DNA from 4 places in the Paenibacillus kandeliae genome. Region 1 is predicted to be linked to each of the others. Evidence: riboswitches for the same ligand, from Rfam matches in the RefSeq annotation. Region 1 holds a riboswitch; each other region holds the start of a gene.
What was found. A riboswitch is a leader RNA that binds a small molecule or an ion and turns the genes downstream of it on or off. The one in region 1 is predicted to bind thiamine pyrophosphate.
Positions count from the first base shown of each region.

Region 2: linked by a shared signal. The riboswitch ahead of ABXR35_RS09135 (thiamine phosphate synthase) and the one ahead of thiM (hydroxyethylthiazole kinase) in region 1 are both predicted to bind thiamine pyrophosphate.
Region 3: linked by a shared signal. The riboswitch ahead of ABXR35_RS15035 (ABC transporter substrate-binding protein) and the one ahead of thiM (hydroxyethylthiazole kinase) in region 1 are both predicted to bind thiamine pyrophosphate.
Region 4: linked by a shared signal. The riboswitch ahead of tenA (thiaminase II) and the one ahead of thiM (hydroxyethylthiazole kinase) in region 1 are both predicted to bind thiamine pyrophosphate.

Region 1 covers NZ_JBFDUZ010000003.1:446,204-449,346, reverse strand. The annotation lists gene ABXR35_RS18315 (alpha/beta hydrolase) at 294-1,124, shown strand; TPP riboswitch at 1,235-1,336, shown strand; gene thiM (hydroxyethylthiazole kinase) at 1,474-2,304, shown strand; gene thiD (bifunctional hydroxymethylpyrimidine kinase/phosphomethylpyrimidine kinase) at 2,306-3,115, shown strand.
Region 2 covers NZ_JBFDUZ010000001.1:2,147,052-2,150,194, reverse strand. The annotation lists gene ABXR35_RS09140 (hypothetical protein) at 1-595, shown strand, start outside; TPP riboswitch at 817-924, shown strand; gene ABXR35_RS09135 (thiamine phosphate synthase) at 1,346-2,080, shown strand; gene thiO (glycine oxidase ThiO) at 2,070-3,143, shown strand, end outside.
Region 3 covers NZ_JBFDUZ010000002.1:288,188-291,330, reverse strand. The annotation lists gene ABXR35_RS15050 (hypothetical protein) at 38-220, opposite strand; gene ABXR35_RS15045 (Spo0E family sporulation regulatory protein-aspartic acid phosphatase) at 198-392, opposite strand; gene ABXR35_RS15040 (pyridoxamine 5'-phosphate oxidase family protein) at 801-1,217, opposite strand; TPP riboswitch at 1,620-1,728, shown strand; gene ABXR35_RS15035 (ABC transporter substrate-binding protein) at 1,823-2,878, shown strand; gene ABXR35_RS15030 (thiamine-binding protein) at 2,895-3,143, shown strand, end outside.
Region 4 covers NZ_JBFDUZ010000005.1:107,292-110,434, reverse strand. The annotation lists gene ABXR35_RS20570 (S-layer homology domain-containing protein) at 1-1,049, shown strand, start outside; TPP riboswitch at 1,175-1,277, shown strand; gene tenA (thiaminase II) at 1,408-2,094, shown strand; gene ABXR35_RS20560 (ECF transporter S component) at 2,091-2,687, shown strand; gene ABXR35_RS20555 (ABC transporter ATP-binding protein) at 2,671-3,143, shown strand, end outside.

The DNA of each region.
Region 1 (3,143 bases):
GAGCGCTTGCAGCCCTTCGTACCCACATAGATTTAGAACCCGGAAATCACTATTTTGCCACACTTTCGCTAGATTGACAATTCACTCGGCAGAATGATATTATAGGAACTAAGAATAAAACTCACTAAACTTATCGGAATTATTTAATTTTAAATAAAAACTCGTATTCTTGCGCTTTCAGGAAGACAGCAGAGTATAGGGTATAGGGTGATAGAGGTAATACAGACGAAAAGATACGGGACGCTGAGCAAGCCCAGCCCCTATAGCAACCATACAGACAAGGAGGAATTACCATGGAACGGAATATTACGATTCGTCATCATGATGTAGATCTGGCAGCTAGCATCCATTACCCTGCGCAGGAGCACAAAGCGGAAGGCAAGGGGAAAGGGCGAACACCGCTAGTTGTGATCTGTCATGGGTTTATCGGCAGTCGCATCGGTACAGATCGGCTGTTTGTAAACAGTGCGCGTGAGCTGGCATCAGACGGATACATGGTTGTTCGTTTCGACTATGCCGGTTGCGGCGAGAGCGGCGGTCAATATGGGCAGCAGGGTATTGAGTCCATGGTGGAGCAGACGCGTACCGTATTGGATTATGTCGTCAACTGCAATGATATTGATCCTACGCGTGTAACGCTGCTGGGTCATAGTCTGGGTGGCGCGGTAGCGCTGCTGACTGCGGTTCGTGATCGCCGCGTCAATCATCTGGTGCTCTGGTCGGCGGTTGGTCATCCATTTAACGATATTGTCAAAATTGTCGGTCGCGAAACGTATGAGCAGGCGGTGATCGAAGGGGAAGCAGATCATCAGAGCTATACATTTACACCGGTTTATTTTGAATCGCTAGGCAATTTTCAACCATTTCAGGAAGCGCGCCGCTTTACAGGCGATGTGCTAGTCGTACATGGTACGGGCGATGATGTGATTCCGGTTGATTATTCGTTCCTATACCAAAAGGAGTTTTGGACGCGCACGGAGGGTCGCTGCGATAAGCAGATTATTTTCCAAGCGGATCATACGTATTCTTCTGGTCCACATCGGCGCGAGCTGCTGGATCATACGCGTCAATGGCTTGCCGAGCGCGAAGCCGCACAGACGCAGTGGCAGCACTGGATGATCTGAGCATCTCAGCTGCTAGTGATAGGCACGCTCACTTTGCCAAATGCGCATGAGCATGATATGGTAAACGTGCAACAACTGTCACACGAACTAAGTAAAACTGCATATCCTATACATTTCACTAGGGGAGCCTAACGGCTGAGACGGAAGATGATTCTGGACCCTTGGAACCTGATCTGGATGATACCAGCGGAGGGAAGTGGAACATCGATTCGTTCATGCAATAGGCAGCCATTGGCATCAAGAGATGGCGGTTTCTGGTGAAAGGATACGACCCACCTGTCTCCTCGGAGAACACGGTGGGTTTTTTTGCGTTTATTTTCATTGTAAAACATTTGAAGGAGGAACGATCATGTCTTTTTTGCGAACGGTACGGGAGCGTCAGCCGCTTGTTCACAATATTACCAATGTTGTCGTTACGAACTTTACTGCGAATGGATTGCTGGCACTAGGCGCTTCGCCATTTATGGCATTTGCACATGAGGAAGTGGAGGATGTGGCAGCGATGGCGGGGGCAGTCATGCTGAATATCGGGACGCTTGATCCCTATGTGGTACAGTCGATTCTACTGGCGGGCAAAGCGGCGAATCATGCGGGTGTACCCGTCGTATTCGACCCAGTAGGTGCGGGAGCAACGCCATATCGTACTGCTTCTGCACAGCAGATCACCGAAGAGGTACGCGTTGATATACTCCGCGGCAATGTGGCGGAGGTGGCAAACGTTGTCGGAGAAGCATGGCAGATCAAAGGTGTGGATGCAGGCGGTGGAGATGGGGATCGAGTACAGCTTGCGACCCGTGCGGCGCGTCAGTTGAACTGCATCGTAGTGATTACAGGTGCAGAGGATCTAGTGACGGACGGGGAACAGGTATACAGCATTGCCAACGGTCATCCGCTACTGACACAAGTGACGGGCGCAGGCTGCCTGCTTAGCTCGGTGGTGGCTGCTTTTGCTGCGGTGACGGATGGCAGTCGGATGCAATGGCTGCAAGCATCGGTTGAAGCGTTGACTGTTTACGGCGTAGCTGCGGAGCTGGCGGCGGAGAATGCTGGACAGCGCGGAACAGGCAGTTTTCAGATGGAACTGTTGAACGCATTAAATACGGTTACGCCAGAGCAAGTACAGCAGCGGGCGCGTATGTCTCAGCTACATTCCATAGATGGAACAGAAAGGGGAGCATAGGATGCGTATATATCAGGCATTAACGATTGCTGGCTCGGATAGCGGCGGCGGGGCAGGGATTCAGGCAGATTTGAAAACCTTTCAAGAGCTAGGCGTGTATGGCATGTCCGTGCTGACTGCGGTGACCGCGCAAAATACTGCCGGTGTGCAGGGCGTATATCCCGTCGAGCGTGAGGGCGTGATTACTCAGCTGCATTCCATCGGGGATGATCTACAACCGGATGCGGTAAAGACCGGCATGCTGTTCAGCGCCGAGATTATTCGCGAAGTGGCAACAGCGGTACGACAGTATCAATGGAGCAAGCTGATCATTGACCCAGTCATGGTGGCAAAAGGCGGCTCGGTGCTGCTGCAACAACAGGCGATCCAAGCGCTGATTCAGGAGCTGTTGCCATTGGCAGCAGTTATTACGCCCAATGTACCCGAGGCGGAGCTATTGACCGGCAATACGATACGTACACTGAGCGAGCGTGAACAGGCGGCACGGCAGCTTGTACAGATGGGTGCTCGCGCCGCGGTGATCAAGGGCGGGCATGATACATCCACTACGCAGGCAGTGGATGTACTATTCGACGGCACACACTTCCATTATGTAGAGCGTCCGCGTGTGAACACTCCGCACACCCACGGAACCGGCTGCACCTATTCAGCAGCTATGACTGCCGAACTTGCCAAAGGCAGCGGATTACTGGAAGCCGTACAAACCGCCAAAGCCTTCGTACACGCAGCGATTGAAGACGGGCTTGGCATCGGCTCGGTACACGGACCAACCAATCATTTTGCTTATCGAAAAAGGGGTGCTTTGCGATGAGTCAGCAACCATCTTCTCATGAAGCGAA
Region 2 (3,143 bases), on a different contig from region 1:
CAAGTACGGACATCATGATGCCAATCGCAATCCGGTATTTTGGAAAAATCTATTTCAGGCGGCAAGTCAGCATTATGATCTGGTGCTGATGGATGCTGGTTGTGGTGCAGATAAGCTTCCCTTGCTGCAACTGGCGGATCTAGTTGTAGTGAATTTGGGACAGAATCGGGAATCTCTGCATAACTTCTTTGCCAATCCGTTGTACGCGGACTGGGAATGGCGCTCATCGTGGATGCCAGTCATTGGTGCCTATCAGCCGAAAGGCAAGCTGACGGAGACCGAAATCAGCCGTCGCTTTGGATTGCAGCGTCAGTTGTATACACTAAATCATTGCCAGCCGCTACAGGATGCTTGGAATGTGCAGCGTTTGTTATCCTTTATGCGTAATCGTTTGGTTCTGGATTGGCCGGAGCAACAGCTAGGTCAATTTTTCAGACAATCCTTTTTGCTGACCTCTGGTATGTTGGAACAATTGGAACAGCAGGAAAATGCAGCTTTGCCGCAGCAAGCAGTACTGGCAGGCGAGCGTTCCACGATTCATCGAATTCGTCATCTAGCATTGAAGATGCCCTCTCTTGTATATTCTCCCGTCTGATGGAATGATAGCCGATATTGTGTGATCCGCACGCCAAGTGTACGCCGATAAAGCATAAGTACAGAATATAAAATGCACCGATGGTGCATTTACATAAATAAGCAACTATATGACATGAACTAAGCCGCAAGCCGATTGATAAAGGTAGATGTTATATTTATATTTGCTTTATTGAAATAGGTTTGCTAAGATGAAAATGTTTGAAACGACAATTGCATATCCATATGCACTAGGGGAGCCTATAGAGGCTGAGATGACAGCGAACTGCTGACGAACCCTTTGGACCTGATCTGGATCATACCAGCGTAGGGAAGTGGAAGAGCATACACGATATGAGAAAAATAAATAAGTATTCCGTGCTTTATATAGCATCAAGTATGGTAGGAATAGAGTGCATTATCATCTATTATATGGTGCGTTGTTATCATGTATTAGATCATGGATGTACCAGATCATGAGTGTATCAAATGATGATCACGATGATTCCATTCAATCATACAAATGATGTGTAGAGAAGCTGCTACATGGAATGACTTTTTCTATTTCACCTCATTCATCTGGTATTGCTCTGGGCAGCAGACAGATCACTGAATGTGTAGGTGTATCTCTATGTAGACCCTGTTTATTATATAATGATAAAATAAACAGCCACTTTCCAATAGGAAAGTGGCTTTTTTGCGTAACATTTGTCTTACTCAGCGCCTACGATCCATTACTCATACAAACGAATGATACAAAGAAGGTGACACAATGCAGCTGCATGTAGTTACACCCGGAACATTATCGCAGCAAGATATCATCCATATCAGCTCGCTTATTCATCCTCATGTTACAGCTATCCATATTCGTGAAAAAAGCTGGACACAGCAGCACATTCGGCAGACCGTGCAGCAGATGTTGCTACGAGGAATACCTGCGTCTAAGATCATGGTGAACAATCATCCAGAGTTGGTTGTGGAATTGGGTATCAAAGGTGTACATATGCCAGAGTTTGCACCCATGCCGACCTATAATAATTCCAGTGATCGTAGTGATCGCGTCCTGAGCGTTGGTGCGTTATCAGCGGGTCCTAATGAACCATCGTCAATGATCATCGGTCGTTCTGTCCACAGTGCTCAACGTGCAGTAGAAGCTGAGCAGGAAGGCTGTCATTACGCCATATTCGGTCATATTTACGCTACTAACTCCAAATTGGGGATGGAGCCGCGCGGTATAGAGGAACTGGCACAGGTCTGCTCAGCATTGCATATTCCGGTTATTGCCATTGGCGGCATTCAGCCACAGCATATTGCCGAGCTACGTAGCGCCGGAGTGGCTGGTATAGCAGTGATGTCCTCTATATTTACTGCTCACTCTCCGTTGGAGAGCGTTCAGCAATATGTAGCTGCTATTCAACATATAGGGACTGTACAAGCCGAACTTATACAGCCACCTGTTTCATTCGATACCCATACCAGCGGAGGGAGTGACATCCATGCGAAATAAAGGGAAGTACGATGTGATCGTTGTTGGTGCAGGTGCCATTGGTGCAGCCATTGCACTGGAATGCCAAAGTCGTGGAGCAAGCGTCGCCATAGTAGAAAAGCAACATCCAGCAGCAGGAGCTTCTGGTGCGGCGGGAGGAATGCTGGCAGCATCATCTGAGCATTTTGCCCATCCTGATTTACAGCGGCTTGCATTAAGCAGTCGTTCACTCTATCCAGCATTGGCACAGCGGTTGCATGATTGCACCGGAATCGATATTGGGCTTCGCAGTGAAGGATTTCTTTTACCAATTGAACATGCAGCCACTACTTCATCCAATTCTGAGCATATAAGTAGCGCCTATTCAGAGAGTGATGTATACAGTGAAACCAGTCAGCAGCAAGAATTGGAATGGTGGGATTCTCAACGTTTGGCTGTAGTCGAGCCGTATATACGGGCAGATCGAGGCATGATGTATAACCGTCATGAGATGCAGCTTATTCCGCGACTACTGACAGAAGCGCTGGTCGGAGCCGCCATTTCTACAGGAGTAGCAATGTATCGGGATCATGATGTGATTCGGTTGCTGCGTGAACCGGGACACCAAGGTATGGTGCGTGGTGTAGTGACCGATGACGCTGTATTATATGGCGAGCATGTAGTATTGGCTTCTGGTCTAGGTACAGCGCGACTATTAACGGCGGAACACTGGCGTTTACCTTTTATCCCAGTTAAAGGGGAACTGATTGAACTGCGTACACCTACACCTTGGCTGCACCATACGGTTTATGGTGAGCAGGTGTACTTGATTCCAAAGCATGGTCATCGCATTTGGGTTGGAGCTACCAGCAAACCGGGGCAGCGAGATACAACCTTTACAGCGGGAGCAGTGATGGAGTTGTTGATGAAAGGTCAGCGTTATATCCCACGACTTGCCGAGGGTGAATTATTACGCTGCTGGGCGGGTGTACGACCCGGAACACCGGACGAATTGCCATATCTCGGTGCTGTTCCGCAGATGCCCAGATTATGGATCGCCTCTGGACATTATCGCAATGGAATTCTGCTCGCTGCTGGAACAGCG
Region 3 (3,143 bases), on a different contig from region 1:
ATGATGCTCCCTTCATGCGTGTGCAATAAACTTGTTTTCAGTCATAAACCGCAGCGTAATGCCATGACGGTTGCCTCCTTGCAGCCCTTGCGGTTGTGCCTATCTTGATGCGCACAACAAAAAACGCCCTATCGGCAAAAAGCTGCCAATCGGCGTTTGATTTCAAGATCCTGCCACCAGAGATAGCGGCGGTAGAATCAGCAATTTTTATTCCATTCATGAGCCGTCTCCTTCCCTTTACGCTGCTTGCATTGCAAATAAGAATCCAGAATGCGATCCAGCTGCTCGGACTGGTCGATGACCCGGTGATCTCGGATACCGTGCTCGGCTGCCATCTGGTTTAGAATGCGGCGCTCCTGCTCAATTTGCTGCTCAATCTTTTCCAGGTCCAAGGAAAACACCTCCCGTAAAATATCCCTTCCAACCTGCACAGTCTATCTAGTTACGGGCATAGTTTCCTTCGTTATCTCCCGCTATAGTATGGTTTGATTTGCGAACGAATGCTGCTTCCTCTATAGGTGTTCTATATATCTTAGTCGTTTATATTAAATTGTTAGTATTATATTGGTTATACCTTAATTTCGTGTTATGTTTCAAGTTCCTACAGTACCTATTTTATCCTTATTTTGGAAACAAAAAATGACAAAAAATCCGGTTTGGAATTTTGTATTTCACGATAGAAATTTACAAAATTCGTCACCGGATTTTACGAATGCCCATTACGACGGGGATTCACCTGTGTAACAAAATACGACAGACGTACCTATCTCATGTCGTAGACTCAGGCGCAACCGGCAGGATTAGCCCTGCCAGGTTTGTTTGTTGCCGTCCTGATCGGTATATTCGATGGTTTGTGGTTTAATATCCAGCACTACATAATCTGGATCATCTGGTCCTGAGAACCATTGCGTAAAGTTGTCCTTCCAGACCCGTTGCTTCAGCTCTGCATTGTCGGATACGGTAGCTGTAGCTTGCACTTCAACTACTTCATTGTTGCCGCCTTTTTCGTAACCGAGCAACAGGTAGCAATTCGGGTTTTGCTCTAGTTCTTCGACTTTATGGGTTTTGCGGTCCGTTGCCAGATGGATATTCAGTCCTTCATTGTAAAGCGCCATATAACGAACTTTAGGCTTGTTGTCCTCTACCGTACCAAATGCACAAAACGGATTGTTGGACAGGGCTTTGACGATTGCTTGTTCTTCGGTGGATGTACTCATAATCAAGCTCCTTTCGCGTATCGGGACATAGTTATTTGGCTCTTGCAGATACTGCTCCTATCACGGACATTTATCCTGATCGCTCAGGTTCATTCGTCCTATGACAACGGATATATACAAATGTTATCCGTTTATGGTTAAAAAAATACTTCCTTTCATACATACCCGGTGTAGCTGGCAGTGAACCTGTTACACCTTGTTTTTGAAAATGGACTTGTCGAATGCCACCGTCTCTGGAAAGGTCATCTCCATCTCTATCTCACAGGAATACTTGTTCAGCAGCGGAAGGATACATGCCGCCAGTTACCCATGCGCGTGCTTAGTATATTCGTTACTGTGCTCGCGGCTGACCTGCTGGACAGTTATCCGCGGCTCGTCTATAATTACAGCTAGAAAAAGCGCATAAATATCTAGGGGAGCTGGGGAGCCGGCTGAGAGTGTATGTCCATCATACAGACCCTTATACCTGATCTGGATAATGCCAGCGTAGGAAGTGAAGCATGCCATGTATGTCTACTCCATATATGCACCTATGTCGTCCCAGTCCGGGGCGCTTTTTTTATATTTTAAGCAGGATTTATAGAGGGGAGTCTTACCGAAACATGATGACATTACGCAAAAAAGCAGGTCTGTTGATCCTACTGACTCTACTGCTGATCATGACTGCCTGCGGACAACGCAGCAGCGATAGTCAGAATAGCAGTGGCAGCACAGACAACGGAACAGCGCTAAAAGATGTACAGGTTGTACTGGATTGGACGCCAAATACGAACCATACCGGTCTGTATGTCGCTCAGGAGATGGGCTATTACAAGGATGCTGGTTTGAATGTGAAGATTATCCAGCCTGGTCAAGGCGGTGCGGATACAATGGTTGCCTCTGGTCAGGTGCCGTTTGGCATTAGCTATCAGGAGAGCGTGACACAGGCGCGTGTGCAGGATGTGCCGCTCGTATCCATCGCAGCTGTCATTCAGCATAATACGTCTGGCTTTGCTGCTCCGGTGGATCGCGGCATCAAGTCGCCTAAGGATATGGAAGGCAAATCCTATGGCGCATGGGGTTCTCCGGTTGAGGAAGCAGTGATGAAATCGATCATGGACACTGACGGTGGTGATGTCAGCAAGGTGAAAAGTGTCAATATCGGTGATGCCGATTATTTTACAGCTGTAAAAAAAGGAATTGATTTTGCATGGATCTTCTACGGCTGGACAGGGATCGAAGCCGAGCTGCGCGGCGAGCCACTGGATATGCTGTATGTGAAGGACTACTCGCCCAATCTCGACTACTACACCCCAGTGATCGTAACGAACGAAAATGAAATCAAAAACGATCCTGAATTGGTCAAAGCGTTCCTATCCGCTACAGCCAAAGGCTATGAGTACGCCATTGCTAATCCTGACAAGGCTGCCGATATTCTGATCAAGGCGGTTCCCGATCTTGATCCAGAGCTAGTCAAAGCAAGCCAGAAATGGCTGTCGCCACGCTATCAGGATGACGCTTCCCAATGGGGTCTGCAAAAAGAATCCGTCTGGACCGGCTATGCCGACTGGATGTACAAACAGAAGCTGCTCGACCAGCCGCTGGATGCCAGCAAAGCATTTACCAATGACTTCTTACCGTCTGCTTCGGCAACGACCGAGCAAAGCACTACATCCAAATAATAAGGAGGAAGATTCCATGTCCAAAACATTGCTCAGTATTCAGGTTATTCCCAAAACACAACCCGGCGAAGATTCCTACGACTATGTGGATGCCGCGATTGAAGTGATTCAGTCCTCCGGTGTGCAATATGAAGTACATCCACTCGAAACGACGATGGAAGGCGAATTGGAGGAGTTGCTGGACATCGTGCGCCGGATGCACGAAGCACTCGTCGAGAAGGGCAGCCCCAGCATCATTTCCCAGATCAAAATTGCCCATAATCCA
Region 4 (3,143 bases), on a different contig from region 1:
GCTCCTCCTTTGCCTTGCAGGTTGTCAAAATCAATCATGCACCGACCGTTGCTGCTTCCATCTCGGAGCAGATACTAACGCCAGGTGTAACAAACGACCGTGATTACGATCTGAGTCAACTGTTCAATGATGAGGATGGAGACGCACTGACCTATACGTTGACTTCCAGCAATACGGATGTGGCAAATGCGTCGGTCAACGGCAATACCCTCACGCTCAAAGCAGGCACGATTAGCGGCGTGACAACTGTTACCCTTACAGCGGATGATGGGAATGGTGGAACGGTTCAATATACCCTCAATGTGCGTAATGCACTGCTGGTGAATACGTCAGTCATTACAGTGAATCTGAAATATGGTATGAATGCGATGGACTATGATCTGTCCGATTTATTCCCAGGACAGACCTCCTTCACAACGTACATGGGTACAGCAGATTCTACGTTTACAGGTCCTACAGCGCTGAATGGTTCGATGCTACAGCTCACTTCGCTACCTGTGATGCAGTGGGTGATTGGGGCGGATGGACGCGCTGTCGTATTCGTGGTGAAGCAGGACCCGATCACAACCAAGGATATGTACTTCTCGCAATATGTAGAGGGCTCCAATGGACGAATTGTGCTGCTGATGAATACAGTCTCCGCTGCAAGTAAAAATAAAGATTACAGTCTTACATTCTACAAATGGATGAAACAAACGAATACGATCAGCAGCGTTACCCTTCCGTTAGTGTACGATGGCACATCGCAAGGGATGAACTACATCGTAATCAACTCCACATTTTATGACTTTTTCGATATTACAGCAGCTTCGTATTACAATGACGAGGTAATGATCTATTCGCCAGCCGATTACAATCTGACTGGTGTCGTGCTCAAGCGTGGGAACACCGTGCTGGATGTGATCGGCGATCCTACTTCGCAAAATCAAATACTGCCAAACGGCGGCACGATTTTGCGTAAAGATGGCATCGGCTATGGATCGAATCAGTTCAATGTGTCTTATGAGTGGAATAAGTATCCGAAGGACACGTATCAATTTGTAAGATAAGCGTATGGACATCGGATCGCTAGGATATTGGCTTGACAGACAGAATCTCGCTGTGTAGAGTAAAAGGCAATTAAACAGTTCTGCATCAGATGCTTCGATAGGCACTGATGCAGGGCTCATAATCGAAAGACCACTAGGGGAGCCATATACTGGCTGAGACGGGATTGTCCCGGACCCTTGGAACCTGATCTAGTTCGTACTAGCGTAGGAAAGTGGAGACCGTGCAGGGATCAATGTGTTGATGCCGTTTATACTGCCGCTCCATTTGGGGCGGCTTTTTTGCGTATATTGGTCGATAGCGATCCATTTTCCGGTCAGGAGGTGCTTTCACACACTTCAGGCAGGGGAGAGATGAATCATGAGTTTTTCACAGGAGCTTCGTCAGGCGGCAGATCCGATTTTTGAGGCGATTTTTGATCATCCGTTTGTGCGGGGCATTGCAGAGGGTACATTGCAGCCGGAGCAGCTGGCGCATTATGTGAAGCAGGATTTTGAATATTTGAATGCGTTTATGCGCATCTATGGAACAGCGATTGCTAAGTGTGAGCGGCGCGAGGATATGGCGGTATTTAACGAGCAGATTTCGTTTGTGCTGCACAGCGAGATTCACCCGCATAACAACTTTTGCAAGGTGGCAGGTGTAGCATATGAAGATTTGCAAGGGTATCCGCTCGCTCCAGCCGCGCATCATTATATCCGCCATATGCTGACCGCTGCGCAGGAGGGCGATCTGGGCGATATTTTGGCGGTGCTGCTGCCTTGTCCATGGACGTACTGGGAAATTGGTGCACGGCTGTGGGAAGAAGTGAAGCCGGATCAGAGTCATCCCTTTTACGAATGGATCGACTTCTATGGCAATCGGACGGACAGCATTACAGCACGCTTTTGTCAGCGGCTGGATGAGCTGGCAGAGCAGACTACACCAGCGCATCGTGAGCGGATGAAGCAGCATTTTATACTGAGCTGTCAGTTTGAATATATGTTCTGGGATATGGCATATACCTTGCAGGATTGGCCAGTATCGTTGGAGGTGGCAACCGTATGAGCTGGAATTGGAAAATGAAAGAGGTTGTGCTGACCGTCATTTTATCCGTTGCCTGCGGCGTGATCTATCTCGGCTGGTCGACGCTATGGATTCCGATCTCGGCAGTAGTCGGTCCGGTTGGCGCAGGCTTTATGTTCGGCATCTGGGTGATCGCCAGCCCGATTGTGGCGTATATCATTCGCAAGCCGGGTGCAGCGCTAATCGCCGAGGTGGCGGCAGCGGCGGTGGAGATGCTGACTGGTAGTCATTTTGGATTGTCGGCGCTGTTGATCGGCGTATTTCAGGGGCTGGGTGCAGAGATCGCCTTTGCCATCTTTGGATATCGCACATTCAATGTGTGGACGATGATGCTGTCAGGTGCGCTGGCAGCGGTTGGCAGTATGGTGTACAGCGTGATCGCCAACGGATTCGGCTATTACACAACCACCATGTTCCTACTGACGCTGGGCATTCAGGTGATTAGCGGCATCATTCTCGGTGGTCTGCTTGCCAAGATGGTAGTCGAGGCACTCGGTCGTACTGGCGTGCTGGACTCGTACGAAATGATGAAATCGCGCCGCAGAAAAGGAAATGCTCATGGCATCGCATCCTGACGATCAAGAACTGTATGTCGGTTGCCGGGACATGTCGGTACGCTTTTACAATCGGGAGCAGCCGGTGCTGCATCAGCTGAATGTGAATATTATGCAGGGGGAAAAGGTATTGATTCTCGGACCTAGCGGCGGCGGTAAGTCTACGCTGTTGTGGGTGTTGGCAGGTATAATTCCAGAGCATCAGGAGGCGGAGTTGTCGGGAGATGTATTTCGTCAGCCTGCCTGCGGCGTAATGTTTCAGGACCCGGATTCGCAATTTTGTATGCTGAGGGTGGATGAGGAAATTGCGTTTAGTCTGGAAAATCGCTCTGTGCCGCGTGCCGAGATGGATCATATCATCGACGAGGTGATGCAGCGTGTTGGTCTGCGTGTGGATCGTCATACCTATATCGAGACGCTGTCTGGCGGTATGAAGCAACGCTTGGCACTTGCCTGTCTGCTGGCGCTGGAGCCGGA